DNA from 4 places in the Mesorhizobium sp. BH1-1-5 genome. Region 4 is predicted to be linked to each of the others. Evidence: predicted binding sites of a transcription regulator. Region 4 holds the regulator's gene; each other region holds the start of a gene.
The links. Region 4 encodes PhoB, which activates phosphate uptake and scavenging genes when phosphate is short. Its sites were predicted from a motif close to TGTCATNNANCTGTCAT; they were not measured.

Region 1 (4,007 bases), on a different contig from region 4:
GGGTTTACTAGGCGCCGCGGCGAATGGGAACCCGATCTGGTGTTGGCCCAATGATTGGCGGGGAGCGGCTAGTTATCCACCCGGCCGAAGGGAGGCACGTCGCCGATCACTTCGCGCTTGTCCTTGCCGCAGACGAAGGTCTTGGCCTTCTCGTCGGCGAGCTTGCGCGCCTGGTCGTTGGCCTGCGGGTTGCCGGTGGCCAAAACCAGTCCGACGGTGCAGCCCTGATGCTCCTCCGGCTGCGCCACCTTGGCGACGATCAGCACGTCGGTCGATTTGTCGTCGTCAGGGTGGCTCACCGAGCGGCGATGGATGGCGGCGAAGGGGATGGCGACATCGCCATTGGTCTCGATCCGCCACTCGACCTTGGGGCCGGAGCCGTTGAAGCCGGTGAAGCTCTCCCAGACAGCGGTCATGTCGTCGGATGGAAAGCCATAATAGACGGACTCGCGCGCGTCGTCATAGCCGATCAGCACAGGGTAGCCGCGATAACCGGAGCAGACCAGGTTCGCCCAGTCGCCGTCATTCTGACCAGCCTGGGCATAGGTCACACAGTCCTTTTTCCAGTCGAGATCGGTGTAGGCGCTGGAAGTGTCGCCGGCGTGAGCCGTTTGGCAGAGACCGGCGAGAGCGAGCGGGATCAGAAGAGCGCGCATGGCTGACAACTCCGTTCGAGTTGCCGGGAGCGTAGCTTCAATTGCTATTTCTTCAAGCTTGCTTCGATCAGGAGGTCGGCGTTGCGGGCCACCGCCGCGGCAGGCCCGCCAAGGCCGAAAAGCTGGCCGCTGATATAGGCGCCTTCGATGAGGAGCAGCAGGCCGTCGCCCAGCGTGTCGGAATCGGCGGCGCCCATCGCGGCGGCCATGGCGCGCAGGCGCCGGCGCAGTTCCTGCTTGTTGTTCTCGCTGACGATGCGAGCCGGATGGCCGCGCTCCGGATACTCGACCGCGGCGTTGGTCATGCCGCAGCCGCGGTAATCCGACTTCTGCGTGCGTTTGCCGACGCGGGTCAGGAAAGCGATGATCTGCGCGCGCGGATTGCCGGGATGCGCGTCGACCGCCTCGTCGAAGCGTTCCCAGAATTCGAGGTCGTATTTGCGCAGATAGGAGGCGGCGAGCTCATCCTTGGAGGGGAAGCTTCGGTAAAGGCTCGGCTTGGTGACGCCGGCGCGCTTGACGATCTCGTCGACGCCGATCGCCCGGATGCCTTCGCGATAAAAAAGGTCGCGCGCCACGTCGAGGATCTTGTCCGCCGCCCTGGGAGCAGGGGCCGCGTTCAACGATGCTTCAATTTTATTGTCCGATGGCATCCAAACAACCTGCTTGACAATGTTACTGACCGGTACGTATGTAGGGTTCCTCCTCATTGCAACGTACCGGTCAGTAACATGATAGCTCAGTCCCGCCCGTTTGGCCAGCACTACGCTTTCGTCGTCGTTGCCGTCATCTTCTTCTGCCTTTTGATCGCTGCCGGGCTTCGCTCGGCACCCTCGGTGATGATGGTGCCGCTGGAAGAAAGCTTCGGCTGGCGCCGCGACGTGACATCCTGGGCCGCCAGCGTCGGCATCCTGCTCTACGGCCTGACCGGCCCCTTCGCCGCTGCGCTGATGGAGCGCATCGGGCTGCGCCGCACACTGCTCGGCGCGCTGGTGGTGATGTCGGGATCGACCGCGCTCAGCCTGTTGATGACCGAGCCCTGGCATCTTTTCCTCACCTGGGGCGTGTTTTCCGGCATCGGCTCCGGCGCGGTGGCGAGCGTGTTGGGAGCCACCATCGTCAACCGCTGGTTCAAGACCAATCGCGGCCTGATGATGGGTCTGATGTCGGCCTCCAGCGCCACCGGCATGCTGGTGTTCCTGCCGCTGATCGCCTCGCTGGCGCAGAACGGCGGCTGGAAGCCGGTGGCGATCGCCGTGGCGATCGCGACGGCGGCCCTGATACCCTTCGTCCTGCTGCTGGTGCCCGAGCGCCCCGCCTCGATCGGCCAGGTGCGCTACGGCGCCGATGCGAACGACGTGCCGCCGGTGTCGCCGGCATCGCAAGGCAATTTCCTGGCGCACACGCTGAACACGCTGCGCCGCGCGGCCGGAACCCGAGTGTTCTGGTATCTGTTCGCCACCTTCTTCGTCTGCGGCTTCACCACCAACGGGCTCGTCGGCACGCATCTCATCGCCTTCTGCGGCGACATGGGCATCGGCGAGGTGCAGGCCGCCGGACTGTTGTCGATGATGGGCATTTTCGACCTGATCGGCACCACGCTGTCCGGCTGGCTCACCGACCGCTTCGATCCGCGCAAGCTGCTCGGCGTCTATTACGCCGTGCGCGGGCTGTCGCTGATCTACCTGCCCTATTCCGGCTTCTCGGCCACCAGCCTGGTCATCTTCGCCGTGCTCTACGGCCTCGACTGGATTGCCACCGTGCCGCCGACGCTCAGGCTCGCCAACGAGGCCTTCGGTGACCGCAGCGGGCCGATCGTGTTCGGCTGGATCGTCGCCGGGCACCAGGTGGGTGCCGCGGCCGCGGCCGCCTTTGGCGGCACGATGCGCGAGCTGCAGGGCAACTACGAGCTCGCCTTCCTGATCGCCGGCATGACCGGCATCGCGGCGGCCTGTATCTCGCTGCTGATCAACACCGACAGGCCGGCTTTCGAGCCGGAGCCGCAGGCGGCCTAAGGCGTGACTTCACCTTCTCCCACAAGGGGAGAAGGGAAGAGCTGTGGTTTGTTATCAAAACTTCATGGTTCCGAAATGCGCCTGAAACATTGAGGCGAGAGCTTGGCGGTCCCGTTCAACGCCATACCGGAGACAGCCATGAACAAGCTCTCGTTGACCCGCCGCGCTTTCGTCACCTCGGCAAGCGCCTTCGGCCTTGTCGGCGCTTCCGGACTGGCTTTGCCTTATTATTCCCGCGCCAACCAGCGCCCCGCCTTCACGCATGGCGTCCAGTCCGGCGACGTCGATGCTACCTCCGGGATGGTGTGGACGCGCACCGACCGTCCGGCGCGTGTGATGTATGAAGTGTCGACCACCGAAAGCTTCGCCAACGCCACCCGGCTGGCTGCGCTCGATACCTCGCCGGCCAGCGACTACACGGTGAAGCGGCTGCTCACCGATCTCGCCTCGGACCAGGACATCTTCTACCGTATGACTGCCGCCGATCTTTCCGACATCAACGCGCTCTCCGAGCCGATCGTCGGCCGCTTCCGCACCGCGCCGTCGTCGAAGCGCGACGTGCGCTTCGCCTGGTCTGGCGACACGGCCGGCCAGGGCTGGGGCATCGACGAGACCGGCATGAAGACCTACTCGACCATCGCCAAGCACACGCCGGACTTCTTCCTGCATTCCGGCGACACCATCTATGCCGACGGCGCCTTGAAGGACGAGGTCGACCTGCCGGGCGGCGGCAAGTGGAAGAACGTCGTCATGCTTGACGGTAAGCGCAAGGTCGCCGAGACGCTCGACGAGTACCGCGACCAGTGGAAGTACAACATGATGGACAAGCATGTGCTTGGCCTCTCCGCCATCTGCCCGACTTTCTACCAGTGGGACGACCACGAGGTGCTCAACAACTGGTCGGATTCGAAAGACCTCACCGCCGACGACCGCTACAAGGAAAAGTCGATCCATGTGCTGGCGGCCCGCGCCGCGCGCGCCTTCCATGAGATGACCACCATCCGCTACGAGCCGTCGGAGCCGGGTCGCGTCTACCGCAAGATCTCACATGGGCCGCTGCTCGACGTGTTCTTCCTCGACATGCGCTCCTATCGCGGCCCCAACGGCCCCAATCTGGATGAAACGCTGACGCCGAAGTCGCGGATGATCGGCGAGGAGCAGTCCAAGTGGCTGAAGCGCGAGTTGGCCAACTCCAGGGCGACCTGGAAGATCATCGCCGCCGACATGCCGCTCAGCCTGGTCGTCTGGGACGACGCGGCGAAGAAGGTCGGCTTCGAGGCCGTCAGCAACAACGACAATGGCGCGCCGAAGGGCCGCGAGCTCGAGTTCGCCGACG
Region 2 (4,007 bases), on a different contig from region 4:
GGCCGCGGTGCTCGCATCGACGGTGTTCTATGCCTACAATCTGATCCTCTCGCGGCAACAGGCGCTGCTGGCCAGGCCGGTCGAGATCATGCTGTTCCAGAACCTGTTCGTCGCAATCATCCTCGGCTTGGCCGCGCCCTGGCTCGCGGTCGCGCTGCCGAGAGAGCTCTGGCTTCCCTTGGGCGCGGTAGCGCTGCTGTCGCTCGCCGGGCAATTCCTGATGAGCTGGGCCTACGCCCGAGCCGAAGCGCAATATCTGATCCCGACCGAATACTCGGCCTTCATCTGGGCGGTCGCGCTTGGCTGGTTCTTCTTTGGCGAGAAGGTAGCCTGGACCACGCTGGCGGGGGCATGCCTCATCGTCGCCGGCTGCCTGATCGCCGCGCGCGCCAATCCGAAGCTTGCCGAGCCGATCGAAGCGGCGATGTGAGAGAGCACCTGATTGGTTGGCAAGTTCGGCTGCGATGCCGATCGTCCAGGCCGACGCCGCTCAGCCCTGCGCCGCGGTCGCCTTGAGGCGCACGCCCCTGCCGCCGCGCTCACTGGCCTGGTTCTCGCCGATCAATTCCACGCCGATCGCGTCGAGCGCCTGGATGACCTTCATCAGTGTGTCGACCACGCCCCTGACGACGCCGTCGCTCGCTTCCATGCGCTGTATCGTCGGCAGCGAGACCCCGGCGCGCTCGGCCAGCGTCTTCTGGTCGATGCCGGTCAACGCCCGCGCGGCGCGCATCTGTGCGGCAGTGATCATCGGCCAGAATCCGTCTCTTGAATCTACAAAAGATGTATATTGTAAATGTTACAATGTCTCAAGCATCATTTTACACGCATGAGACATCGATCAGTCGCTGTCAGCCACCACTTTGCGCCGCTGCAGCAAGCGCGCCGCAAGCCAGCATAGCATGGCCCAGGCAAAGCCCGCGCACCAGCCGGCAAGCACGTCGGACGGCCAGTGCACGCCGAGATAGACGCGGCTGATGCCGACCAGCACGGTGGTGAGCACGGCGAGGCCAAGCACGAAGATCTTCGTCCCGCGGTCAGGCAGGAAGCGTGCCGCCAGCGAGCCGAGGGTCAGATAGGTCACCGCCGACAGCATGGCGTGGCCGCTCGGGAACGACAGCGAAGTTTCGTTGACGAGATGCGAGACGAGGTCGGGGCGCGGCCGGTCGACCTCGAGCTTGAGCAGGCTGGAGAGCACCTGGCCGCCGGCCACCGCCGCGAACATGAACAACGCCGTCGCCGGTCGCCGGATCAGGAGCAGATAGACGATCGTCGCCGTCGTGATCAGCACCAGCACGGCGGAACTGCCCAGCGCGGTCACGTCGCGCACCGCGCCTTGCAGCCAGGGCGGACCGATCGGGCTGTCCGGCTGCCCGGCATGGCGGAAGGCAAGCAGGATTTCCGTATCGAAGGCATGCGGCGTCGTGGCGCGCGCAGCCTCCACCAGCTCCACGAACCCCCACATCCCGCCGGCGATCACCAGCCCGGCAAGCAGCACCGGGAATTCCAATTTGTTGAAGAGCGCGTTAGCGGTCGATTTCATGCGTGCTTTGATCCCGCTACAGCCGCTGCATATAGGGCCCGAGCGTGATCAGCGCGACCGCTGCGATCGCCAGCACCATGCCGGTCGCCTGCAAGGCATTGAGCCGTTCGCCGAAGAAGGCGAGCGCCACGACATTGACCGCGACAAGCTGGATCACCGCCGACAGGCTGAACGACACCGACATGCCGAATTCGCGCACCAGCCTCAGCATGACCAGATTGCCGGCCGTGTAGAGCGCCAATGTCAGCAGCAGCCTCGCCAGGCTCGGCGCCATCCCCCAGTGCTTGGCTGCCATCGCCGCCAGCACGAACATCAGGGTCGAAATGCAGAGCTGCCCCAGTCCCCAGAAACTCACCTTGCCGTCCCCTTTTCAAGCGCCGTCGCCACGCCGGCCGCCGCCCTTGTTTCCGAAGCGGGCGAGGCCGTCAAGCCGATCGCGGCCTTTCGCCGGCGCGTTTAGGGGATCCAAGCCGGCCAGCCGCTGCTCAGCCGGCAAACAGCCATTGCGGTTCGATCACGGTGATGTCACGAAAATGTGATCGGCGCGCTTTAGGGGTCGAAGGGTCAAAATCCCAGCCACCTCAAGAAGCCAGAGGAACACCATGACCGTTACCCCTGAAACCCGTTTCCGCACCAGCCAGCTCGAGGAAAATGACGGCCCGCCCGTCAACCCGACCGACAACCGCACCATGGGCGAGATCATCGCCGCGCGTTTCTCGCGCCGCGGCTTCCTCATGGGCTCGCTGGCCGTCTCGGCCATCGCCGCCACCGTCAGCCCGCTGGCCCTGGTCGCCGCCGACGAGGCGCGCGCCGCGGAGGGCTCGGCCTTCAAATTCGACGAGCTCGAGGCCGGCATCGACGACAAGCACCATGTCGCGCCAGGCTATGACGCCGACGTGCTGTTGCGCTGGGGCGATCCGCTGTTTGCCGATTCACCGGAGTTCGATCCGCTGAAACAGTCGGCCGAAGCCCAGGCCAAGCAGTTCGGCTACAACAACGACTATGTCGGCTATATCCCGATCGACGGCTCGGCCGAGCATGGCCTTTTGGTCGTCAACCACGAATACACCAATCCGCATCTGATGTTCCCCGGCATCGTTTCGGTCGTCGAGAAGGACGGGAAGAAGAAGGCCGAGGTGGCGCCGCTCTCGAAGGAGCAGGTCGATGTCGAGATGGCCGCGCATGGCGGCACCATCGTCGAGATTCGCAAAGAAGCCCGCAAGTGGCAGGTGGTGCGCGACGGCAAGCTCAACCGCCGCATCATGTCCACCACCGAGATGGCGCTGTCCGGCCCGGTCGCCGGTCACGACCGCGTCAAGACCAACGCCGATCCGTCCGGCGCCAAGGTCATCGGCACCGTCAACAATTGCGCCGGCGGCGTCACGCCCTGGGGCACCTATGTGATGGCCGAGGAGAACATCCACGGCTATTTCTCGGGCGAATTGCCGGAAGGCCACAAGGAGGCCGCCAACTACAAGCGCCTCGGCATCCCGGAAGGCGCCTATGAATGGGGCGCGCATTACGACCGCTTCAACCTCGCCAAGGAGCCGAACGAGCCCAATCGCTTCGGCTGGATCGTCGAGGTCGACGTCAACGATCCGAACTCGGTGCCGAGGAAGCGCACCGCCATGGGCCGCTTCAAGCATGAGGGTGCCGAATCCATCGTCGCCAGGGACGGCCGCGTCGTCTTCTATCTCGGCGACGACGAGCGCTTCGACTATGTCTACAAATTCGTCACCGCCGGCACGTTCAAGCCCAATGACCGGGCGGCCAACATGAACCTGCTCGACGACGGCACGCTGCATGTGGCGAAGTTCGCCGAGGACGGTTCGGTCGAATGGATGCCGATCGTGTTCGGCCAAGGCCCGCTGACGGCCGAGAACGGCTTTGCGTCCCAGGCCGATGTGCTGATCGAGACGCGGCGCGCCGCCGACCTGCTCGGCGCCACCAAGATGGACCGCCCCGAAGACATCCAGCCCAATGCCGGCAACGGCAAGGTCTATGTCATGCTGACCAACAACACCAAGCGCAAGGCCGAGCAGGTCGACGCCGCCAATCCGCGCGCCGACAATGCCTTCGGCCACATCATCGAGATCGTCGAGGAGGGCGGCGACTTCGCAGCCACCAAGGGCAAGTGGGAAGTGCTGTTGAAATGCGGCGATCCTTCCGTTGCCGATGTCGGCGCCACCTTCTCGACCGCGACCACCGCCCATGGCTGGTTCGGCATGCCGGACAATTGCGCGGTCGATTCCGGCGGGCGCCTGTGGGTCGCTACTGACGGCCAGGGTCCGAAGGCCACCGGCCGCACCGACGGCCTGTGGGCGGTCGACACCGAGGGTTCGGCGCGGGCGACCTCGAAACTGTTCTTCCGCGTTCCGATCGGCGCCGAAATGTGCGGCCCGCTCTTCGCGCCGGACGATCAGACGGCTTTCGTCGCCGTGCAGCATCCGGGCGACGGCGGCGA
Region 3 (4,007 bases), on a different contig from region 4:
ATCTGCCTTGCGGCGTCGAGCCAGCGGTTGCTCATGGCTCCGCACCCGACCAGGACGACCTTCATCATCCAGCGCTCCTCCCGCTCGGCCCCTCCAGGCCAAGTGTCACAGCGTCGACGGCATCACCGTAAACGTTTACGAGAACACACCCGATGGCGTAGAATGTCAATCACCTGCTCGCGAAAATCGACATCCACTGCTTGGCCTGAGGGTCGGCCGGTGCTAGCGAAGACAGGGGGAGAACGGCCTTGGCGTCCAGCATCCACGATCTCGCGCGTCACCTGAACATTTCGATCGGCACCGTGTCCCGCGCGCTGAACGGCCGCGCCGACGTCAATGCGGAGACGCGCCAGCGTGTGCTCGAGGCGGCCAGGAAGCTGAACTATTCGCCCAACCAGTCGGGCCGCAGTCTGCGCCAGGGCGCCACCCGCTCGATCGCCTTCATGCTGCAGCCGCATCCGGGCGACCAGCAATATGGCGAGCCTTTCTTCATCCCGTTCCTGACCGGCCTGCAGGCGCGGTTCGCCGAAAGCGACCTCGATCTGATGGTCGTCATGGGTGAGCCCGGCCAATATCAGCCGGAGAGGCTGCGCCGCGTGGTTGAAACCCGCCGGGCCGATGCGGTCGTGTTGGCTAACACACGGCGGAAAGACGATCGGATCGACTATCTCAGCAAGGCCGGCTTTCCATTTGCCACGCTTGGCCGGAGTCAGTCCGGCGGCGACACCTATCCTTCGCTCGATATCGATTTCGAGAGGGCGGGCGATGAAGCCGTCGACCGGCTGGTCGCGCGCGGCCACCGCCGCATAGCGGCCATCCGCCCTTCGCTTGATCTCAACTTCGGCTACCTGTTCCTCGACGGCTACCGCAAGGCGCTGAAGAGGCACGGCATCGAAGTCGACCCCGGCCTGATCGCCGACGGCTTCATCAACGAGACCGGCGGCTACGAGGTGACGCCGCGCGTCATGCTCTCCAAGGAAAGGCCGACCGCCATCATCTTCAACAATGACGCCATGGCCCTCGGCGGCTGCAAGGCGCTGGCCGAGATGGGCATCAGGCCGGGCCACGACGTCGCGGTGATCGTCATCGTCGACACGCCGCTTTGCCGCTACTTCTCGCCGGCATTGACCGCCTTCCGTCCGTCGCTGGAGCCGATGGGGCGGCGGCTGGCCGAGATGCTTCTGGCGTCGCTTCCCGCCTTCGCCGGCCCTGAAGGTACGCGCATCATCCGCGAGGTCTGGCCGCTGGAGCTGGCCGCAAGAGAGAGCGATTGAGCACCTCTCCCTTTTCCCCTTGTGGGAGAAGGTGGATCGGCGCGCAGCGCCGAGACGGTTGAGGGGTGTTCCAGCGGAGTGAAACGTTAGCATTCCCTGGAACACCCCTCATCCGACCGAGCTTCGCTCGGCCACCTTCTCCCACAAGGGGAGAAGGAGAGACCCTCCTGTCACGCAACCATCACGTTCGCGTCCTAGACCGCTCGACGGCAAGGGTAGGCCGCATCGTCGATGCCACGCCCTTCTGAGCCAATGGTCGCTCTGCTCGTCAAGAAGGGGATATCGATGAAACATCTCAACCGAACCGTCGCGCTCGGCGTGGCACTTGCCCTGTTCACCGCTCTGACCCCGGCGCTCGCCGACGGCGTCGCCTATGTCAACAAGGGGTTGGTCGGCATCGGCCGCATTCCGGCCAGCCAGAGGGACAAGTTCGGCGAGACCTTCGGTTCCGGCTCCGGCATGTCGATCGACACCAAGGGCTGGGCGCGCGACGGCGCGGGCTATAAGGGCTCGCTCTGGCTGCTGCCGGACCGCGGCTATAACGTCGTCGGCACGACCGACTATCGCCCGCGCCTCAACACGATCGCGATCGAGCTGGCGCCGACCGCTCCAGGTGCCGCGCCCGCCGCTGGGCAGGAACAGACCGGCGTCAAGGCGACGCTTGCCGACACCATGCTTCTGACCGACGACAAGGGCGCCGATACCACCGGCCTCGATCCTCTGAACGGCGTGCGACCGGCCGCCGGCGACATGCCGATCCTGCCGCAGGCCGACAACGGCAAGCTGGCGCTGGACGACGAAGCGATCGTGCGGCTGCCCGACGGCACAATGTTCATCTCCGACGAATATGGACCCAACATCTATCGCTTCTCGGCCGAAGGCCGCCTGATGTCGGCGACGCAGCCGCCCGCGGCCCTGGTGCCGATGCGCCACGGCAAGCCGAACTTCGCTTCCGACAATCCCGGGCCGGGCGCCGCCGAGCCCGATCCGAAGGATCCCGAGACCGGCCGCCAGAACAACCAGGGCCTCGAAGGCATGTCGATGACGCCGGACGGCAAGTTCCTGATCGCCGTGCTGCAATCGGCGACCCGCCAGGACGGCGGCGATTCCGGCTCGACCCGCCAGAACACCCGCGCGCTGGTCTATGATGCTTCCGACCTCGCTCACCTCAAGCTGGCGCACGAATATGTCGTGCCGCTGCCGGTGTTCAAGGACGCCAAGGGCAAGACCAAGGTCGCCGCGCAGAGCGAGATCGTCGCGCTCTCCGACAAGAGCTTCCTGATGCTGGCGCGCGACTCGGGCAACGGCCAGGGGCTGAAGGGCGACGAGTCGCTCTATCGCAAGATCGAGATCGTCGACCTTTCCACCGCGACCGACATCGCCAACGGTCCGTTCGATGCCGCCGACAAGCCGGTCGCGCCCAAGGGCGTCGTTGACCCGTCGGTGACGCCTGCCAAGCTCACCTCCTTCATCGACATCAACGACAAGGGCGAGCTCGGCCGCTTCGGCCTTCACAATGGCGCGCCGAACGACAAGGACAATCTCTCGGAGAAATGGGAAGCAATGTCGCTGGTCTCCGTGCTCGACCCGAAGCTGCCCGACGACTATTTCCTGTTCGTCGCCAACGACAACGACTTCCTCACCCAGGACGGCTTCCAGGTCGGCGCGCCCTACAAGGCCGAGGACGGCGCCGATGTCGACACCACCTTCCTGGTCTATCAGGTCACCTTGCCTGGCCTTTCCGGCAACACCACCCAGTAATGGGACACGGGCGGCGACGGCAGCCGTTGCCAAGCGTAATGGGATGCATGAGCGTCAGGCCTGCGATAGCATCGCGGGCCTGATTCATTTTCGGTGCCCACCATGGATAACAACATGGATGACAAAAAGCCCGCCCGCCGGCGGACCCACGACCTGACCAGCGGCCCGATCCCGCGCACGCTGCTGTTGTTTGCGCTGCCGGTGCTGGGCTCCAACGTGCTGCAGTCGCTCAACGGCTCGATCAACGCGGTCTGGGTCGGCCGCTTCCTCGGCGAGGCGGCGCTGACCGCGACCTCCAACGCCAATCTGGTGCTGTTCCTCATCCTCGGCACGGTCTTCGGCATTGGCATGGCGGCGACTATCCTGGTGGCCCAGTCGGTCGGCGCCCGCGACCTCCCCGAGGCCCGGCGTATCGTCGGCACCAGCGCCACCTTCTTCTTCCTCGTCTCGGTCGTGTTCGCCGTCTGCGGCTGGATCTGGGTCGACGCCATCCTGACCGGGCTCGGCACGCCGGCCGATGCCTTGCCGCTGGCGCGCGCATACTTACGCATCATCTTCGTCGCCGTGCCGATGATGAACCTGTTGTCCTTCGTCATGACCGTGCTGCGCGGCGCCGGCGATTCGCGCACCCCGTTTGTCTTCATGGCACTGGCGGTCGTCCTTGACGTCGTGCTCAATCCGCTGCTGATCCGCGGCATCGGCCCCTTCCCCGCGCTCGGCATTGCCGGCTCGGCGACGTCGACATTAATAGGTCAGACGGTGAGCGTGATCGCCATCCTGATCGTGCTCTATGTGCGCAAACATCCGCTGCGGCTGGCGGGCGCCGATCTCGCCTTGCTCAAGCCGGACCCGGCGCTGCTGCGCATCGTCGTCTTCAAGGGCATTCCGATGGGGCTGCAGATGATCGTCATCTCGGCCGCGGCATTGACCGTGATGGGCATCGTCAATTCCTACGGATCGCAGGTCGCGGCC
Region 4 (4,007 bases):
GCAACGCCCGCCAGAATGGCGGCTGCGAATTTCTTCATGATATCCTCCCTGCGCCCCGTGCGGCGCGACCCAGACTGGCCCGAAGGCCGGCACAGAGGCTTTTTTTCGAGCCTCAAAAAAATAGTGATCCAGCAAAACGACGCTGTCAACTGCGATTCTGATGGGTTTTGATGGGTCCGAGCATTTTTTTCGACATCCGCAATAAATAATGACATGGACCTTGGCTTCTGCCAGTATCGCTGGCGTGTCACCGGTAGGCCATGGCATCATCATCACAAGGCCGCGATGACCGGGAGGACGTGCGAGGACAATGTCGGTCGGGATCCGCCACGACGATTTGCGCCGGCGCAACCGCGCCATGGTGATTTCGGCCGTGCGCCGCGCCGGCCAGCCCTCGCGGACGGAGATTGCCGCCTCCACCGGGCTCAGCCACTCGACCATTTCGGCGATTTCCGCCGATCTGATCCAGGAGGGCATTCTCACCGAAAGCAAGGCCAGCGAGCCGACGGCGTTGAAACGCGGCCGGCCGCAGATCGGCCTGGCGCAGAACCCCGAAGCCGCCGCGGTGCTGACCGTGGTGCTGTCGCTGAACTTCCTGTCGGTCGCCGTCATCGACTACGCCGGCCAGGTGATTGCCGAGGAACAGCAGCGCCTGGACACGCTTGTCATGCCCCGCGACGAGCTGATCGGCGAATGCGTTGCGATCGTCCGGCGCCGGCTGCAGGATCCCGACCTCGACCTGGGCAGCGTCGCCCGCATCGCCATGGGCATTCAAGGCATCACCGATTCCCGTTCACGCGCCATGCTGTGGTCGCCGATCACGCCGCTGACCGACATTCCCTTCGCCGATATCCTCGAAAAGGAATTCGGCATCCCGGCCACAACGGAGAACGACTGCAACATGATGGCGGTGGCGCTGCAATGGCGCGATCCCGAGCGCTATCGCGACGACTTCATCGCCATCCTGCTCTCGCACGGCATCGGCATGGGGCTGGTGCTGAAAGGCGCGCTGTTCACCGGCACGCATTCCTCGGGCGGCGAGTTCGGCCACATGATCCATCGTCCGGGCGGCGCGCTTTGCCGCTGCGGCCGGCGCGGCTGCGTCGAGGCCTATGCCGGCAATTATGCGATCTGGCGCAGCGCCATGGGAATAAGCGAGGATGCCGCGCCAACCGACGTCGGCGACGCCGACATGCGCGCCCTTGCCGCAAAGGCCCGTCAGGAGGACGGCCCCGAACGGGAGGCTTATCGCCGGGCCGGCGAAGCGCTTGGCTTCGGTCTCGGCAGCCTGTTTGCCTTGATCGACCCGGCGCCCGTCGCCATGGTCGGCGTCAGCGCGGCCGCCTTCGACCTGATCGAGCCGGCGCTGAGGGAGGCGATCGCCCAGACCGCCGGCGGCCAGCACTCCAAGTCGATCTCCTTCGACACCGAGCCGAACGAACTGCCGCTGATCCGCGAAGGCTGCGCCATGCGCGCGCTGACCTTCGTCGACCAGGAGATTTTCGCGCCGGGAGGCCAGGCGCGAGCGGGCAAGCACGTCGCCTGATCAACCTTGATCGTTGGTTTCCGTGCGAAGCCCCCGCAGCTTCGTCATTCCAGGGCGAAGCAGGAGCGAAGCTCCGTCGCGAAGACCCTGGAATCCATGCGCAGCGGAGCAGAATTCTGCACCGCCGCGGCGCGTCGACGTCACGGCATGGATCCTCGGGTCTGCGCCGCGTCGCTGCGCTCCTTGCTCCGCCCGTGGATGACGAAGCACAAGCGTCTCGGCTACTGACCAGCGTAGATGTTGGAAGTGCCTAGCTGTCAGGACTTCGGCGCGCCCCGAGACTAATCTTCCCTGATCGCGTAACCCGCGCCACGGATGGTGCGGATGACGTCCGGCATGCGGCCGTTGTTGACGGCCTTGCGCAGGCGCCCGACATGCACGTCCACGGTGCGCTCGTCGATATAGATCGTCTCGCCCCAGACATTGTCGAGCAGCTGGCTGCGCGAGAACACGCGGCCGGGATGGCGCATCATGAATTCGAGCAGGCGGAACTCGGTCGGGCCGAGCCTGATCTCGCTCTTCTTGCGGTAGACGCGGTGCGATTCGCGGTCGAGCACGATGTCGCCGACCTTGAGCACGCTGGACAGCACCTCCGGCTTGGCGCGGCGCAGCAGCGCCTTGACGCGCGCCATGAACTCCGGCGTCGAGAACGGCTTGACCAGATAGTCGTCGGCGCCGGTCGAAAGGCCGCGCACGCGGTCGCTTTCCTCGCCGCGCGCCGTCAGCATGATGATCGGCAGCCGCTCGGTCTCGGGCCGCATCCTGAGACGCCGGCAGAGCTCGATGCCGGAAACCGCCGGCACCATCCAGTCGAGCACGAGCAGGTCGGGAACGTTTTCTTGCAGGCGGATTTCGGCCTCGTCGCCGCGGGTCACCACTTCAACCTGGTAACCTTCGGATTCGAGGTTGTAGCGGAGCAGCACCCCCAGCGGCTCCTCGTCCTCCACCACCATGATGCGTGGCGCGATCATCGGGGTAACCTTTTCCGTCAGGCCGCCGGCGCCGACATTGCCGTCTCGTCCTGCTTCGGACGGTTGGCGGGCAATTGGGTGCCGGTCAGCACATAGTAGGCGTTCTCGGCGATGTTGGTCACATGGTCGCCGATGCGCTCGAGATTCTTGGCGCAGAACAAAAGATGCGTGCAAGCGGTGATGTTGCGCGGGTCTTCCATCATGTAGGTCAACAGCTCGCGGAAGACGGACGTGTATTTGACGTCGATGCGCTCGTCGTCGTTGCGAAGCTTGGCCAGCGCCGTGGCATCGCCCGCCGTATATTCCTGGATCACGGCCTGGACCTGGATCAGCACCATCTGCGCCATGGAATCGATCGAATGCGTGAGGTCGCGCGGCGCGGCGCTGACGCCGACCGAACCGACGCGCTTGGCGATGTTCTTGGCGAGGTCGCCGATGCGCTCGAGGTCGCCCGCCATGCGGATCGAGCCGACCACGTGACGAAGATCGTCGGCCATCGGCTGCCGCTTGGCGATCAGCGTGATGGCGCGGTCGTCGAGCTCGCGCTGGCGCGCGTCCATGATGGCGTCGTCGGAGACGACGCGCTGCGCCAGCGCATTGTCGGTTTCGAGCAGGGCCCTGGTCGCGCCGCCGACCATGGAGCCGGCGAGATCGCCCATGTCGTTGATGAGCCGGCTGATCTGCCTCAAATCCTCGTCGAAGGAGGCGACGGTATGTTCGGCCATGATGATGTCCTCGTATGTACTCAGCCGAAGCGGCCGGTGATGTAGTCCTGCGTGCGCTTCTCGCGAGGCGAGGTGAAGATCTTCTCGGTCCGGTCGAACTCCACCAGCTCGCCGAGATACATGAACGCCGTCTGCCGCGACACGCGCGCCGCCTGCTGCATGTTGTGGGTGACGATGACGATCGTGTAGTCGGCCTGCAATTCGTCGATCAGCTCCTCGATCTTGGCCGTCGACAGGGGATCGAGCGCCGAGGCCGGCTCGTCGAGCAGGATGACCTCGGGCTTCACCGCCACGGTGCGGGCGATGCACAGGCGCTGCTGCTGGCCGCCGGAAAGGCTGAGCCCGCTGGCGTTGAGCTTGTCCTTGACCTCGCTCCAGAGCGCGGCGCGCTTCAGCGCCTGCTCGACGCGGCTGTCCATCTCGGCCTTGCTGATCTTCTCATAGAGCCTGACGCCGAAGGCGATGTTTTCGTAGATCGACATCGGGAAAGGCGTCGGCTTCTGGAAAACCATGCCGATCTTGGTCCTGAGCAGGTTGAGGTCCTGCGAGCGGTCGAGGATGTTCTTGCCGTCGAGCAGCACCTGGCCCTCGGCGCTCTGCTTCGGATAGAGCTCGTAGATGCGGTTGAGCACGCGCAGCAGCGTCGACTTCCCGCAGCCCGACGGGCCGATGAAGGCCGTCACGCTGCGCTCCGGCAGGGACAGGTTGATGTCCTTCAGCGCCTTCGACTGGCCATAGTAGAAGTTGAGGTTCTTGACCTCGATC

Region 1: the regulator PhoB is predicted to act here: its motif matches at 2,721-2,737, upstream of LB572_RS28285 (alkaline phosphatase D family protein).
Region 2: the regulator PhoB is predicted to act here: its motif matches at 2,067-2,083, upstream of LB572_RS21060 (PhoX family protein).
Region 3: the regulator PhoB is predicted to act here: its motif matches at 1,443-1,459, upstream of LB572_RS03665 (esterase-like activity of phytase family protein).

Annotation. Positions count from the first base shown of each region.
Region 1 covers NZ_JAIUIM010000028.1:43,752-47,758, reverse strand. The annotation lists gene LB572_RS28300 (hypothetical protein) at 69-656, opposite strand; gene LB572_RS28295 (TetR/AcrR family transcriptional regulator) at 701-1,309, opposite strand; gene LB572_RS28290 (MFS transporter) at 1,388-2,671, shown strand; gene LB572_RS28285 (alkaline phosphatase D family protein) at 2,810-4,007, shown strand, end outside.
Region 2 covers NZ_JAIUIM010000016.1:9,585-13,591, reverse strand. The annotation lists gene LB572_RS21080 (DMT family transporter) at 1-430, shown strand, start outside; gene LB572_RS21075 (helix-turn-helix domain-containing protein) at 491-751, opposite strand; gene LB572_RS21070 (phosphatase PAP2 family protein) at 842-1,543, opposite strand; gene LB572_RS21065 (hypothetical protein) at 1,560-1,898, opposite strand; gene LB572_RS21060 (PhoX family protein) at 2,146-4,007, shown strand, end outside.
Region 3 covers NZ_JAIUIM010000002.1:218,025-222,031, forward strand. The annotation lists gene LB572_RS03655 (Gfo/Idh/MocA family protein) at 1-68, opposite strand, end outside; gene LB572_RS03660 (LacI family DNA-binding transcriptional regulator) at 249-1,274, shown strand; gene LB572_RS03665 (esterase-like activity of phytase family protein) at 1,560-3,035, shown strand; gene LB572_RS03670 (MATE family efflux transporter) at 3,150-4,007, shown strand, end outside.
Region 4 covers NZ_JAIUIM010000034.1:53,567-57,573, forward strand. The annotation lists gene xylF (D-xylose ABC transporter substrate-binding protein) at 1-38, opposite strand, end outside; gene LB572_RS30785 (ROK family protein) at 311-1,546, shown strand; gene phoB (phosphate regulon transcriptional regulator PhoB) at 1,828-2,517, opposite strand; gene phoU (phosphate signaling complex protein PhoU) at 2,535-3,242, opposite strand; gene pstB (phosphate ABC transporter ATP-binding protein PstB) at 3,263-4,007, opposite strand, start outside.